4 regions of the Bradyrhizobium sp. BEA-2-5 genome follow, and region 1 is predicted to be linked to each of the others. Evidence: predicted binding sites of a transcription regulator. Region 1 holds the regulator's gene; each other region holds the start of a gene.
The links. The regulator LexA, encoded in region 1, represses DNA repair genes until DNA is damaged. The targets are predictions, from matches to a motif close to TGTTCNNNNTGTGTTCNG.

Region 1 (3,738 bases):
TGCCCGATGATGCGCCAAGGCGCCGGCCGACGCAAATCTCCTTCTGCGCCCCGGAAGCGGGAGTCCGGGGTCGCCCGAAATTGCTTAGGTCATCCGCCGCCGAACAGCTCATTCCGCGGCGAAGATGCGCTCAACCCAAAAACAGCGTTGCGAATGCGGAGGGCCGCCGCTCCGCAACCTTCGGCTTCTGCTCGACCGGCGGATGCAGTGCCGGCAATTGCAGCACGCTGACGCGCTGTCCCTCGACCAGCTGGGTCACCAGCACATGGCTGCCGTCGGGGAATTCGACCGCGTCATGATGCCGATCGGGCACGTCGGGCTCGACTTCGTTGAACACGCCGACGCGATAGTTCAGCGTCTTGGTCCAGATCCAGCGGCTGTCGTAGCGAACGTTCTCGGCGAAAGCGAGCTCGGTGCCCGGCAGCATGCAGACCGCGACAGTGGGATCGTTCTCCGAAGCAAAGCCGCGGGTCGACGTGCCGCGGAACGTCGTCGTGATCAGCGTCTCTCCGACAATGGCGGGGCGCGATGCCACGGCGTGCAGACTATAGTCACACATCGGATGGCTCCTCATTTCGAGGTAGCGACCCGTGCCTCTCCTTGAGGCATTAGGGCCTCTACCAGAGTGGACGATAGCGAACGAGCGTCTGCTCGTTTCTGGGCGATTGTACGACTGGTCCGAGATCGCTCCGATCACAAACACGCGACGCTGCGCGAGAGGTATCGGAGCGCATCGGGCAGGCCGTACGCTACACTATCATGCAAGGAACGATCCGACGTGTTGCTCGTTCCCGGCCGCCGCAAGTATTTGCAATTCAGTACTTGCGGTAAAGCCCGATCAGCTTGCCCTGAATCTTCACGCGGTTCGGCGGAAGAATGCGAACCTCATAGGCGGCATTGGCGGGCTCGAGCGCGATAGAGGCCCCGCGGCGGCGGAAGCGCTTGAGCGTGGCTTCCTCGTCGTCGATCAGCGCCACCACGATGTCGCCGGTGTCGGCGCTCTCGTTGCGCTGGATCAGCGCCATGTCGCCGTCGAGGATGCCGGCCTCGACCATCGAATCGCCGCGCACTTCGAGCGCGTAGTGCTCGCCCGAGCCGAGCATGTCGGGCGGCACGCTGATGGTGTGGCTGCGGGTCTGCAGCGCCTCGATCGGCGTGCCGGCCGCGATGCGGCCCATCACGGGCACCGCGACGGGACGCTTGCCGTCGTCCTCGGCAATCGGCGGCGTGCTGGCGCGCCGGCCGAGAGTGCCCTCGATGACGCTCGGCGTGAAGCCGCGGCGACTGCCGGCGGCGGCCTGCAGCTCGGGCAGCTTGATCACCTCGATGGCGCGGGCGCGGTTGGGCAGGCGGCGGATGAAGCCGCGCTCCTCGAGCGCAGTGATCAGGCGGTGGATGCCTGACTTCGAGCGCAGGTCGAGCGCATCCTTCATCTCGTCGAAGGACGGCGGCACGCCGCTTTCCTTCAGACGTTCGCTGATGAATCGCAGAAGCTCGTATTGTTTGCGCGTCAACATCTCGACCAAAATCCCCCGGTTGATGTCGTTCAATTCCGAGACTCTTCTGGTGGGGCCTGCAGGCCGGGCCTGACCTCAGGAGCGTGTGCTCAATGCACCTGCTTCCACGCGGCTTCCCGATTGTAGACACCAGTACTCGAAACAAATCATGAACGGACACTATATGTTCGATATGTGTTCCGCAACTGCTTAATTTACGGTGAACGTGTCGGGCAACGCACAATCGGCGGGGCTCGAAAACCCTATTCGGGCAGTGTCAGGATCTCGCATTCGCTGCCTTTGACGGCAGCCGCCGCAAACGGCGGACGCACGAGAAGTGCCCGTGCCGCAGCGAGATTCCCGAGCAGCGACGAGTCCTGCTGCGTCACCGGGGTTGCGATCAGCGTGCCGTCCTCGCGCGCTTCGAGGCGCGCACGCAGATAGTCCTCGCGCTGGTCGTTGGCACCGAGATCGCGGCCCAGCACGGCGCGCTCGCGGCGATGATGAATCACTGAACGGCCCGACAGGGCGCGAATCAAAGGCACCATGAACAGGAAGGCGCACACGTAGGACGACACGGGATTGCCGGGCAGGCCGATCACGCGCATTGCGCCGAGCCGTCCGTGCATCATCGGCTTGCCGGGCCGAATCGCGATCTTCCAGAACGCCATCGAGATGCCTTCGTCCTTGAGCGCCTGCTGGACCAGATCGTGGTCGCCGACCGAGGCACCACCCGTCGTGATCAGGATGTCGGCGCCGGCCTCGCGTGCCCGGCGGATGCCGGCCGTGGTCGCCTCCACCGTGTCGGCGGCAACGCCGAGGTCGACGGTCTCGGCGCCTTCGGCGCGCGCCAGCGCCCGCAGCGCGTAGCCGTTGGAATAGACGATCTGGCCGGGACCGGGCAGCGAGCCCGGCATCACCAGCTCGTCGCCGGTCGCCAGCACCGCGACCTTCGGGCGGCGGCGCACCGCCAGTTCCGGATAGTTCATGGCGGCCGCCAGCGACAGCGCGCGGTCGGACAAGCGGCTGCCGCCGGCGAGCAGCACCTCGCCCTCACGGAAGTCGACCCCGGCCGGGCGGATGTGCCGCCCGACGCTGGCGGCCTCCGAGATCGTGATGTGGTCGCCGTCGACGGCGGTGTCTTCCTGGATGATCACGGCGTCGGCACCGCTCGGGATCACGCCACCGGTGAAGATCCGCACCGCCTCGCCGGCGCCGACCGTCCGCTCGAACGGCCGGCCGGCGGCGACTTCGCCGATCACCTTGAGCCGGGCCTTTAGATCGGCCGCATCGGCGGCGCGCACGGCATAGCCGTCCATCGCCGACATGGCCTGCGGTGGCTGCGTGCGCCGCGCCGCGACGTCGCGCGCAAGCACGCGATGGTAGGCCTCATCGAGCGCGACCATCTCCTCCGGCAGCGGTTCGGCGCCGGCGAGGACGGCGGACAGGGCATCGGCAACCGGCATCAGGGCCACGCTCAGAGCTCCTCAATTCCTAATGTTCAATACCAAGTGCGGTCAAAGCCCTCGCCACGTCATCCGTCGATGTCACGTGGATAGCATGAAGGCCACGCGCCCGTGCACCTTCGATATTGGCGGCCAGGTCGTCGAAAAACAGGATCCGCGACGCCGGCACGCCGATGGCTTTTACCACATGATCATAGGCCTCGGCGTCGGGTTTACGAAAGCCGATGCTCGACGACAGGAAGACGTTGCGGAAATGGCTGAGCAGCTCGGCATGGGTGACCGAGAAATGCGCGACATGGGCCGGATTGGTGTTGGAGAAGGCGTAAAGCGGCATCCGTTTGGCGGCCGCCGCGAGCAGCGGGGCGATGCCCCGCATCTCGCCGGTGAAGATCGCATTCCAGCCTTCGAGGAACTGGGCGTCCGTGATGTTGATGCCGAGCGTCAGGCGCAGATTCTCGAAGAATGCCGCGTCGTCGATCCGGCCGATCTCGTGATGCTTGAAGCTGTCGTCGACGACAAAGCGCGTAGCGAGCTCGGCGGGCGCGCAGCCGGCATGCTGCGCCCAGCGCGCCATCACCTTTTCAAAGTTGATGTCGAGCACGACGCGGCCGATATCGAACAGCAGCACGTCGACGGAGTTGGGAGTGAATTGCGCGGTCATTGCGTGAAACCGTGTACGAGAATTGCGGGCGGGCGGCAATCTCCTCGATTTGTGCGGCAGGTGTGCGACGGGCGTTAAGCGCGCCGTCGTCCCTGCACGCGCGGGTGTCATCACC
Region 2 (3,738 bases), 1.6 Mb from region 1:
GTGATGAGCACCTTGGTTCCGTCGTGGTCGATCAGATGGCCGCGGTTCTTGTTGATCGGCGTGATCTTGCCGAGCACGCTCTGCGCCGCGGTGGCACCGAGCGCCATCACGAGGTCCGGCTTGATGGTGGCGAGCTCCCGCTCGTACCATTGCCGGCAGGCTCGGATCTCAGGTGTGTTCGGCTTCTGGTGCAGGCGGATTTTTCCGCGCGGCACGAATTTGAAGTGCTTGACCGCGTTGGTGACATAGACCTTCCTGCGGTCGACGCCGGCTTCCTCCAGCGCACGGTCGAGCATCTGCCCCGCGGGACCGACGAAGGGATGGCCGGCGAGGTCTTCCTTGTCGCCGGGCTGTTCGCCGACCAGCATCAGCGTTGCGCTCTGCGGTCCCTCGCCGAACACGGTCTGGGTTGCGTCTTTCCACAGCGGGCAGGCGCGGCAATCGGCGGCCTCCTCGCGCAAGGCCGCGATCGTGTAGTGAGCTTGCCTGTCTTGAACTTGAACTTGCTTGCCTTGAACTTGCTTGCCTTGAACTTGCTTGCGGGGCATCGGCGTATCCTGCCGCTTCTGCGGCTCGGCCGCCTTGCGTGCGATGAAGGGGCCGCTGGTCATGCGCTCGGCGTCCTCGATCAGAGGCTTAATGATCGAAGCCTCGGGCAGGTTCCTCCAATAGGCCTGCGGCATCTCCATCACTTTCAGCCGTGCGGGATTGAAGCGGCCGTTGTCGTGACGCCGCCACGCCTCCTCGAGCCGGTCCTCGGTCGGTACTTCGGATTTGGCGACGCCCGGCGTGATCGAGATCGCGTGCCCATCCCAATGCGCGCAGAGGTCCGGTGTCAGGATCGACCAGGGCATGTCGGCAAATCGCTTGGCGAAGAACGGCGCAGCGAGCTCGACGATATGATGCTCAGGCTCGAACCAGGCGACGTAATGCGCCTCGCGTTCCCGGCCGATCTCGCGGAAGCGCAGATGCGCATGCATCCTGTCGATATCGACATAGACCGCGCGCGCCATCGCGTGGACCTCGGCGACATCGGGATCATCGGTCGCACTGAGCAGATCGTGATGGCTGCGCAGCCGCCACAGCAGGCGATAGAGCAGGGCAAAGCGTTCGTCACTGCGATGCAGGATCGCGGCCTTTGCGAGCTCGACGAATTTGGCCGACACATTGAACCGCGCCTGCGGCGTATCCGGCAATTCATTCATGCAGGATGCCGACGACAATTCGTCGTCGCTGCGTACGGTCCATGTGATCTCCGCGGGCTTCACATCGTTCAGCGCCAATCGCCGCGCGGCCTTGCGCCAGCCCTCGAAATCGGTGTCGTTGTCGAGCACGATGATGCGCATGCGATTGCTCCGTTTCCGTCACGCCGCCATTTTCGGGGCCTGCGTGCCTGACACTGCGGAAGATCAGGGCCCGTCCGGTTCGGCGGCTGCTGAATCCCATTGATTCCACTTATGAATCGATGAGCTCACCAATCCGATTGACTCCGCGGGCCCTGTTAGCTTTATATTAGAACATATCATGAACAAATGAGCCAGCCGCTGGTTCTTTGTTCAGGCAGTGACGACCTCAAATTTTCAAGTTGAAGGAGCGGCGCATATGAACGGCGCACGCATGGGTACGCTTGCGTCTCTGCGCGGCAGCATCGCGCGCATCGAGGCGCCATCGGATGCGGCGATGCCGAACCGCGTCGCGCTCGGCCATACGATCGCGGATGCGATGCTGCGCGGCGGGCTTGCGCCGGCCGCATTGCACGAGGTGTTCGCGGCCGGCCATCAAGGCGGCGCGGCGACCGGCTTCATCGCGGGGCTCGCCGGACGGCTGTCGGCACGCAAGCCGCTGCTGTGGGTGCGGCAGGATTTTTCGGAAGTGGAAACAGGCGCGCTGTCGATGAGTGGGCTCAAAGAGCTCGGCCTCGATCCGCGCCGCGTGGTGATGGTGCGCGCCGCCGATGTCGAGAGCGCGCTGCGCACCTCGGCCGATGCGCTCGCCTGCGACGCGCTGGGCGCCGTCGTGCTCGAGCTCTGGGGCGAGGCGCGCCAGCTCGATCTCGTCGCCAGCCGCAAATTGACCCTGGCCGCGCAAGCCTCCGGCGTCACCGCGCTGGTGCTGCGGATCGCGGCGACGGCGATCCCCTCGACCGCGGAGACGCGCTGGATCGTGCGCGCGGCGCATTCGCCGCCGGGCAATGCCGCGAGCGTGTGGGGCGCGCCGCGCTTCGATGCCGAACTCTTGCGCAATCGTCATGGCCCCTGCGGCCGGTGGATCATGGAATGGAATTGTGATGAGTGCCAGTTCAGTGAACCGTCGACGTATCCTCAGCCTGTGGCTGCCGCGCCTGCCCATCGACCGCATCAAACGCAAGCTCGCGCAGGACATCGCCTCGCAAGCTGATGCACGGGAGGTGGCAGGGCTCCCTCTCCCGCAAGCGGGAGAGGCGAAGAAAGCAGAACTCCCCAGCGTCGTCGTCGCAAAAGACCACAATGCGATCCTGCTGCATGCCGTCGACGAGGCCGCGGTGCGCGCCGGGCTGTCGATCGGGCTGCCGCTCGCCAATGCGCGGGCGATCTGTCCGGAGCTCACGGTCTATGATGCCGATCCCGCCGCCGATCTGAAGACGCTCAGCGATGTCGCCGACTGGTGCGACCGCTTCACGCCGCTGGTGGCGCTCGACGCGCCGCACGGGCTGTTCCTCGACATCACCGGCTGCGCGCATCTGTTCGGCGGTGAGCGCGCGCTGCTGCAGATCGTGACGGGGGCGCTGAGTCGGCGCGGCTTTGCCGTCAGCGCGGCGATTGCCGGCACCTCGATCGCGGCGCGTACGCTGACGCGCACCGCCTCGGGCAAGATCGTCGCCGATGGCGAGGAAGCAGCGGCGGTCGGTCCACTGCCGGTGTCGGCGCTCGGTGCCGATGCCGCTGTCACGACCGGCTTGCGCCGCGCCGGCCTGAAGACCATCGGCGATGTCGCCTCGCGCGCGCCGCATGAAATCTCGGCGCGGTTCGGTGCGGCTTTCACCACCCTGCTTGGCCACGCGCTGGGACAGGGCGATGCGCCGATCAATCCGCGCAAACCGCTGCCCGATTACATCGTGGAAAAGCGCTTCGCCGAGCCGATCGCGACCGACACCATGATCGCGATGACGCTGTCAAGCCTCGCCAAGATGCTGGTTGCGGCGATGGACAAGCAGGGCAAGGGTGCGCGGCAGCTGGAAGCGAGCTTCTTCCGCACCGACGGCGTGGTGCGCGCGATCACGGTCGAGACCGGACGTCCGGTGACGCGAAGCGCCGTGATCGACCGGCTGTTCCGCGAACGCCTCGATGCGCTCGCCGATCCCCTCGATCCCGGCTTCGGCTTCGATCTCATTCGCCTCGCCGCAGGACGTACCGAGATCGTGGTACAGCAGCAGCGCGATCTCGACGCCACCATACACGATAATGACGAGCTCTCGGCACTGATCGACCGCATCGCCGCGCGCATCGGGGGAAAGCGCGTCGTCGTGCATCTGCCGCTCGAAAGCCACGTCCCCGAGCGATCGGCGCTGGCGCTGCCGGCGCAGCATCATCTGGCCGCGGCGGGCGCCGCCGCCTGGCCGGAGCGCGTCGCCGGCGAACCGCCGCTGCGTCCGCTTAGGCTGTTCGAGCGGCCCGAACCGATCAAGGTGCCGTTCGCGACCGTGCCGGATGGTCCGCCGCATCAATTCACCTGGCGCCGCGCGCTGCATGCGGTGGTGCG
Region 3 (3,738 bases), 3.0 Mb from region 1:
GATCAGCGCTGTGCTGGTCTTGGTGCCGGCAGTGCTGGCGGTCGCGACGTAACCGGTCGTCATACCGATCGCGCCACCTGTGCCTTGCGACCGCGGAGCCTGACTCTGGGCGGGCGCAGTCGCATTGCGGCGCCGGTTCGCCGCGACCGCGCGCGAAGTCCTGGTGTTCTGAGTTGAAACGACGGCACCGCGCTTCTTTGCGGCGCCAGGTTCATCCACCGTCACTGCGGGAAGTTCGCTGACATTGTTCTGCGGAGGACTTGTCTGCGCCTGAGCGTAGGCGACGTCTGTGCCCATTGGCACAAGTATGACCGAACCGAGTAGCGCTGCGTTGATCGCAGCCGTTGATGCAAGCAAGCCGCGCTTGCTCCGCAACGAAGCCATTCCCACCGAACAAATCCCCGCATTGCCTTGCGCCGACATCGATCGAGCCGCGTTTGCGACAAGGCCGACATCGATTGGGGCGGACTTCTATCGGCGGGATGATCGAAATTCCACACGCGCAAAATAGAATCGATGGAAGCAGCAACGAAGCGCAACACTGGAGTGATTCAAGATGCGCAACGCTGGAACGATTCAAAACGACATGTTGGCGCGTCAGGCGTTCGACACGACGAAGGCGATGCGCGTCGTCTCTCCAGAGAGTCTCGAACGCGAGGCACGCGGCGATCATTCAGTGATGTTGCATCCCGTCGACGTCATCGCGCGCCGAGGAGCACACGAACGCAGTGACGCGGAGGGATCGGATGTATTGCACATCGCCTCGGCGCAAGATTGCTCCGCATTTTCGTCGCGAACTGCTCGCAATGACGGTGATGCGAAGTGTCACAGCCTCTCAGCATGAGAGGCGATGCATTCAGGCGCGCCGCAACGGCCGAATGCGCTGCGCGCTACTTCTGCTTGGGCAGGAGGCCCTTCAGCTTTTCCATGTCCTTGACGTTCATCTTCATGCCGCCGGGCATGATGATGTCACCGGCCTTCTGGTCGCTCTTGCAGGCGCCGAGCCATTTCGCCTCGATGGTCATCGTGGTATCGCGCGAGCCGGCCGCGCCGCCCTCGGCATGCGAGGTGCTCTTCACCGTGTAGGCGGAATTGAAATCGCCGACGATCTCGGCATGGCTCTGCATCGTCATGCCGGCGACGCTGCAGACGCTGTCGCTGACATAGCCGGTCGCGGTCTTCTGGATATCCTGCTTGGAGCAGACTTCCTTGGCCATCGGCGAGGCCGCCGCGCTCATCTCCCTGTCGACGGTCTCGTCGGTGCAGTGCTGCATGGTCATCTCGGGCACCGGCGAGCCGGTCGTGACCAGCTTCATCTCCCAAAGACCGGCCTTGCGGATCGGCAGGTCGACGGCACTTGCGGCGCCAGCGGACAGGACAAGGCACACAGCCGAACCAAACAAGGCAAGCTGTCGGGTCATGCGGTCGGCTCCCGGCTGAACGATCGAAAGATCTGGTACGCGCTCAGTAGAGCGTGCGCAGCGGCCTCTGGGCCGCGCCATAGGGCACCCAGCGACAGGCGAAAGAGATGTAGCCGCCCGGATAGTTCTGCACCGCGAGGAATTTGGCGACCTTGCCGTAGCGTGCGCAGTGATCGACCGCGACCTGACGCGCGTCGACCTGGGTCGCCATCGAATAGGCGATGATCCCGCCGGTGTCGTTGCCCTTGAACGGCGGCACCGGCTGCATCCAATCCGCTCGCGCCGGCACAACGGCCAGCATCCCGCAAACGGCAACCAGGCACGCGGCCAATTTCCTTCGCATCGCAGACTCCATTTCGCTTCGAGCCAACATAGAGTGCGCCGGCGACCGTGAAAAGAACGAGCCGGCTCCCCAAAGTGGACTTCTCCGCAGGTGTTGCCGCCCTGCACTTGACCTAGCCGGGGCTTCACGGCACCGTCCGCGGCATCGGATAATCGGGTGGATTCCCATGCGCAACCTGTTCAACTCCCGCAATAAACTCGGCCGCAAGCTCGGCCTCGGCGCCGCACTCGTGGTCAGCCTGCTGGCTTTCGGGGGTACGGCCCAGGCCGCCAATCCGCTCGAAATGAACTTCTGGCTGTCCGGCCCGCGCTATGACGGCAATGTGGCCCCATGCGAGAAGGCCCTGACGGTCATCAGCACGCAATTCCAGGAAAAGGAGGCCACCTTCTGGAATTCGCCGCTCGTGATCACCGGCTTCAACGGGATTCACGAAACCGCCTTCCGACCCTGGCAGTCCGACAACATTCCGCGCCGCTTTTGCACCGGCGAGGCCCTGCTCAATGACGGCAAGGTGCGCAAGGTGCACTTCTCGATCATCGAGGACGGCGGCTTTGCCAGCATCAATCAGGGCGTCGAATGGTGCGTCGCGGGGCTCGACCGCAACTGGGCCTATAACCCGTCCTGCAAGGCCGCGCGGCCCTGATCTCCGACCAGATTGCTAATGCAGGAGCCGCCGCCATTTGGACGGCGGCTTTTTGTTCTTGAAATGTTCTCGCGGCCTGCTAGGCTCCGGGCGGTCGAGTGAGGGAGCGGGTTGATGCCTCGGTTGGACACAATTTCCCGATTTTTGATTTCGGTTGCCATTATTCTGTGCAGTGCGGTTGGAGCCTCGGCCCAGGATCGCCGCCAGAATGCGCCGGGCGAATTCGACTTCTATGTGCTCGCGCTGTCGTGGTCGCCCTCGTTCTGCGAAGAGGCGAGCGAGCGCGGCAACAACGGCCGCGGCACGCAGGCACAGTGCGGCGGACGGCCCTATTCCTTCGTGGTGCACGGCCTGTGGCCGCAATATGAGCGGGGCTTTCCGGAATACTGCCAGCGGCCCTCGCCGCGACTCGCCCGCAGCATCATGAGCTCGATGCTCGACCTGATGCCGGCGCCCGGGCTGATCTACAACGAGTGGGACAAGCACGGCACCTGCTCCGGTCTCGGCGAGCGCGCCTATTTCGAAGCCATCCGCAAGGCTCGCGCCACGGTGAAGATCCCCGAGGAATTCCTGCAATTGTCGGAGCCGAAGACGGTCGCGCCCGACGAGCTGGAGACGGCGTTCATCAAGGTCAATCCGGGCCTCAGCAACTCCGCGATCTCGGTGACCTGCGACAGCAAGCGGCTCAGCGAGGTCCGCATCTGCCTCAGCAAGGACCTGCAATTCCGCGCCTGCGACGAGATCGAGCGCCGCGCCTGCCGCCGCGACCAGGTGACGATGCCGCCGGTTCGCGGCGGCTGACGCTCTGCGTCATGGCCGGCAGACCCGCGCCGCGCGTCGCCGCGCAGAACGTCCCCGCCACCTGCGCCGTCGCGAAACAAGCCAGATAAGGCGCAGATGCCCGGGAGCCGGCTTCGCCGAGCTCGGATGTCAACCCCGCCGACGCTTTAGCGAAGGCCGGGACAAGCCCGGGCATGACGAGTACAACATGCGCACCCTTTGGGAGCGTAGCACGATCATCACATGAACTACCGCCACGCCTTCCACGCCGGCAGCTTCGCCGATGTCATCAAGCACATCGTGCTGGCGCGCATCCTCACTTATCTGCAGGACAAGCCGGCGGCGTTCCGCGTCATCGACACCCATGCCGGCGCCGGCCTCTACGATCTCGACAGCGACGAGGCGCGCCGGGGCGGCGAATGGCTGACCGGCATTGCGCGGCTGCTGCAGGCGCGGCTCTCCGACAAGGCATTGCCGCTGATCGCGCCCTATCTCGACATCGTCAGAGCATTCAATCCGAAAGGCGAGCTGAAAGCCTATCCCGGTTCGCC
Region 4 (3,738 bases), 2.2 Mb from region 1:
CGGTGGTGGATGGACGGGCCCAGCCGGTCGAGCGCCTCGAGATGTTCGGGGACGGCGTAGCCCTTGTGCTGCTCGAAACCGTAGCCGGGGCAGTCCTGCGCCAGCGCGCACATCAGCCGGTCGCGCGTCACCTTGGCGACGATGGATGCCGCAGCGATCGACAGCACGATACCGTCACCGCCGATCACGGCCTCGCAGTCGCATTCGGTGTCGAGCCGGTCGCGGCCGTCGACGAAGACGTGCCTGGGCGTCTCGGGCAGTGCCACCACGGCGCGCTTCAGCGCCCACAGCGAGGCACGCAGGATGTTGTCGCGGTCGATCCGCGCCCGTGACGCCACCGCGACCGAGAACGCTGCTGTCGCGCAGATTTCCTCGAACAGTTCCTCGCGGCGCTCGACGGTCAGCCGCTTCGAATCATCGAGCCCCTTGGGAATCCGATTTGGGTCCAGCACCACGGCGGCGGCCACCACGGGACCGGCCAGCGGGCCGCGGCCGGCCTCGTCGCAGCCGGCAACCGGCCAGATGCCGCGCTTGATCAGCGCCCGCTCGCGGCGGAAGCTCGGCCGCGTCACCACGATGACGCGCTTGTCCGGCTTGGCCGGCTCGGCCGGTTTCCTCTTCGACGCGGTCTTGGACGTGCCGCTGGACTTGTCCCGAATCATACCGGGATGGTGATCAAGCCCGGCCCGTGGCGCAACCGGGAACCTGGCGCCCTTCCCCGCTATTCAATCCGCCGCTCCAATCGGGATCGGCGCTCTAATCGGGAATTGACACCCGGCGGTCGTCGCGAACCTCAAAGCCCGGCGCGCGCACCACTTCCCAGGCGTGGCCGTCGGGATCGCCGAAATAGCCGCAATAGCCGCCATAGCTGGTGGGCTGCGCGGGCTTCAGCAGCCTGGCGCCTTTCGACAGCGCGAACGCCATCACACGATCGACCTCGGCGTCGTCGTTGCAGTTCCAGGCGATCGCGACGCCGCGGAACGCTAACGGCCGTGGCTGATCCGGCAGCCCGGCATCGGCGGCGAGCAGATGCCACGGGAACAGGCCGAGCACGGTGCCGCCGGTCTCGAAGAAGGCGACCTCCTCGCCGGTCGCGCGCATCTTCCTGGTGAAGCCAAGCGACTCATAAAAGCCGATGCTGGCGCGCATGTCGCTGACGCCGAGCGTGAGGACGGTGAAGCGTGCGGTCGGGGTGTTACTCATGTTTGCACTCACTTATTGTTATGTTCGTAGCCCGGATGGAGCGAAGCGCAATCCGGGAAAGCTTCAGCCGCTAACACGGGACCCCGGATTTCGCTGCGCTCCATCCGGGCTACGCCCTCGCCTAGAACAGGCTGAGCTGATCGCCGTTCCGCTTCGGCCGCGCAAAGTGATCGATGGTCAGCTTGGAGCGCCGCTTGTTGAGGCCGAGCCTGTCGCAGGCGATCTCGAAGCGGCGGCCGATGGTCCAGGCCATCGGGCCGGTGCCCTTCATCCGCTCGCCCCATTTCGCATCGTAGTCGCGCCCGCCGCGCATGTCGCGAATCAGGGTGAAGACGTGGCGATAGCGGTCCGGATAGTTCGCCATCAGCCATTCGCGAAAGAGATCGCGGACCTCCAACGGCAGCCGCAGCAGCACATAGGAGGCTTCCTTGACGCCGGCATGGGCGGCGGCATCGAGGATGCGCTCGATCTCGGAATCATTCAGCGCGGGGATCACGGGCGCGACCATCACCGTGGTCGGAATGCCGGCCTCCGAGAGCAGCTTCAGCGCCTCCAGCCGCTTCGGCGGCGTCGCGGCGCGCGGCTCCATGGTGCGCGCGAGCTTCGGATCGAGCGAGGTGACCGAAATCGCGACCTTGGCGAGGTTGCGCTTGGCCATCCGCGCCAGAATGTCGATGTCGCGCACCACCAGCGCAGATTTGGTGACGATGCCGACCGGATGGCTGGCGCGTTCCAGCACCTCGAGGATTCCGCGCATGATCTTTCGCTCGCGCTCGATCGGCTGGTAGGGATCGGTGTTGGTGCCGATCGCGATCATCCTGGGTTCGTAGCCGGGGGCGGCGAGCTCCTTCTCGAGCAGCGCCGGCGCCTCGGGCTTCACGAACAGCTTCGACTCGAAATCCAGCCCCGGCGAGAGGCCGAGATAGGCATGCGTCGGTCGGGCGAAGCAGTAGACGCAGCCGTGCTCGCAGCCGCGATAGGGATTGATCGAGCGGTCGAAGCCGATGTCTGGGGAATCGTTGCGGGTGATCACCTTGCGCGAGGTGTCGACACCGATACTGGTCTTGAACGGCGGCAGCTCTTCCAGGCTCTGCCAGCCGTCATCGAAAGCGACGCGCGCCTCGGCCTCGTAGCGGCCGCTGGCATTGGATTGCGCGCCCCGGCCGCGCCGCCGCTCGCGCTCGATCGCGACCGCAAGCTCGGGAAAAGGGGTGGGTGCACCCGCCGGGTTATCGGAGGGCGCCGTTACCGGCGGGTGCTTGAGGGCATGAGAGGATGCTCGGCTCATGCTTTGAAGCTAGCACAGCGTTAGAACAAATCAAGAACACGAACGCAGAAATTCCACAGAACCTCGCTAGAAAATTCTGCAGGCGAACAGGCTGCTTTGAATCTGCAGGCGAACAGGCTGCTTTGAATATGACAAGGTGATAACACGGCCTGAGTTTCTCCACCGCTTGAGCCATCGAAGCCTCAAAATCATGCTGAGCGTGATCATTCCAACCGACGGCGTCGAGCGCACCGCGGTCGCAACGTTGGCGGCGCTGGTGCCGGGCGCGGCCGCGGGCGTCATCCGCGAAGTGCTGCTGGTCGACCGCAGCAACAGCGACGTGATGGAGCGCGTCGCCGACGTCGCCGGCTGCCGCTTCCTGCGCTTCGAGGGCACGCGCGCCGCGGCGCTTGCGGCAGGCGCGCTCCAGGCCCGATCGCCCTGGCTGATGTTCCTTCCCGCAGGCGCCGTGCTGGAAACCGGCTGGATCGAGGAAACCACCCAGTTCATCCAGATGGTGGCGGCGAGCGGCAAGGACCGCGCCGGCATCTTCCGCTACGCCCGCGCGCCCTACACCGACCCGGGCCTGCGCGACGGCCTCAAATTCGTCGCCCGGATGATCACCGGTCCCTCGGCCGAACAAGGGCTCCTGATCGCCCGCGAGCATTACGAGCGGATCGGCGGCTACCGGCCCGACGCCCGTCGCTCCGAGGCGCGCCTGCTGCGCCGGCTCGGCCGCTCCTCCCGCACCATGCTGCGGAGCCGGATCATGGTGGCCTGAACAAAGCGCTTGCGGATTATTTGATTCCGTCAAATAATATATTTGATGAAATCAAATTCCCATGACACCACGCTTGAGAGCCAGGTCGCCGCGGTCCGCGGCTTCAGCCGGTTCTATACCCGCAAGCTCGGCATCATCGAGCCGAAGCTGCTGCACTCGACATTCACGCTGCAGGAAGCGCGGATCATCTACGAGCTCGCGCATCGCGAAAATTGCACCGCAACCGATCTGGTGCGCGATCTCGACCTCGATGCCGGCTTCGTCAGCCGCACGCTGGCGGCGCTGCAAAGGCGCCAGATCGTGACGCGCAAGCCGTCTAAGGCCGACAAGCGCGTCAACGAGGTGGCCCTCACGGCCAAGGGCCGCACCGCAGCCGCCGATCTCGACCGCCGCTCGCGCAGCGAGGTCGGGGCGCTATTGAAGCAGATGGACAGCGACCGTCGCGCCGCGGTGGTGCGCGCGATGGGCACGATCGAGCAATCGCTGG

Region 2: the regulator LexA is predicted to act here: its motif matches at 1,514-1,531, upstream of RX327_RS14000 (DNA repair protein).
Region 3: the regulator LexA is predicted to act here: its motif matches at 2,461-2,478, upstream of RX327_RS07335 (ribonuclease T2).
Region 4: the regulator LexA is predicted to act here: its motif matches at 2,513-2,530, upstream of RX327_RS10915 (PA0069 family radical SAM protein).

The regions. Positions count from the first base shown of each region.
Region 1 covers NZ_CP136629.1:4,575,556-4,579,293, reverse strand. The annotation lists gene RX327_RS21395 (hypothetical protein) at 131-559, opposite strand; gene lexA (transcriptional repressor LexA) at 816-1,517, opposite strand; gene glp (gephyrin-like molybdotransferase Glp) at 1,760-2,971, opposite strand; gene RX327_RS21380 (HAD family hydrolase) at 2,991-3,623, opposite strand.
Region 2 covers NZ_CP136629.1:3,021,173-3,024,910, forward strand. The annotation lists gene RX327_RS13995 (UdgX family uracil-DNA binding protein) at 1-1,346, opposite strand, end outside; gene RX327_RS14000 (DNA repair protein) at 1,603-2,397, shown strand; gene RX327_RS14005 (DNA polymerase Y family protein) at 2,288-3,738, shown strand, end outside.
Region 3 covers NZ_CP136629.1:1,579,896-1,583,633, reverse strand. The annotation lists gene RX327_RS07360 (TonB-dependent siderophore receptor) at 1-63, opposite strand, end outside; gene RX327_RS07355 (hypothetical protein) at 557-844, shown strand; gene RX327_RS07350 (DUF3617 domain-containing protein) at 891-1,421, opposite strand; gene RX327_RS07345 (hypothetical protein) at 1,465-1,764, opposite strand; gene RX327_RS07340 (hypothetical protein) at 1,931-2,407, shown strand; gene RX327_RS07335 (ribonuclease T2) at 2,522-3,208, shown strand; gene RX327_RS07330 (23S rRNA (adenine(2030)-N(6))-methyltransferase RlmJ) at 3,431-3,738, shown strand, end outside.
Region 4 covers NZ_CP136629.1:2,339,305-2,343,042, reverse strand. The annotation lists gene RX327_RS10925 (ribonuclease HII) at 1-662, opposite strand, end outside; gene RX327_RS10920 (VOC family protein) at 757-1,203, opposite strand; gene RX327_RS10915 (PA0069 family radical SAM protein) at 1,325-2,491, opposite strand; gene RX327_RS10910 (glycosyl transferase) at 2,682-3,251, shown strand; gene RX327_RS10905 (helix-turn-helix domain-containing GNAT family N-acetyltransferase) at 3,297-3,738, shown strand, end outside.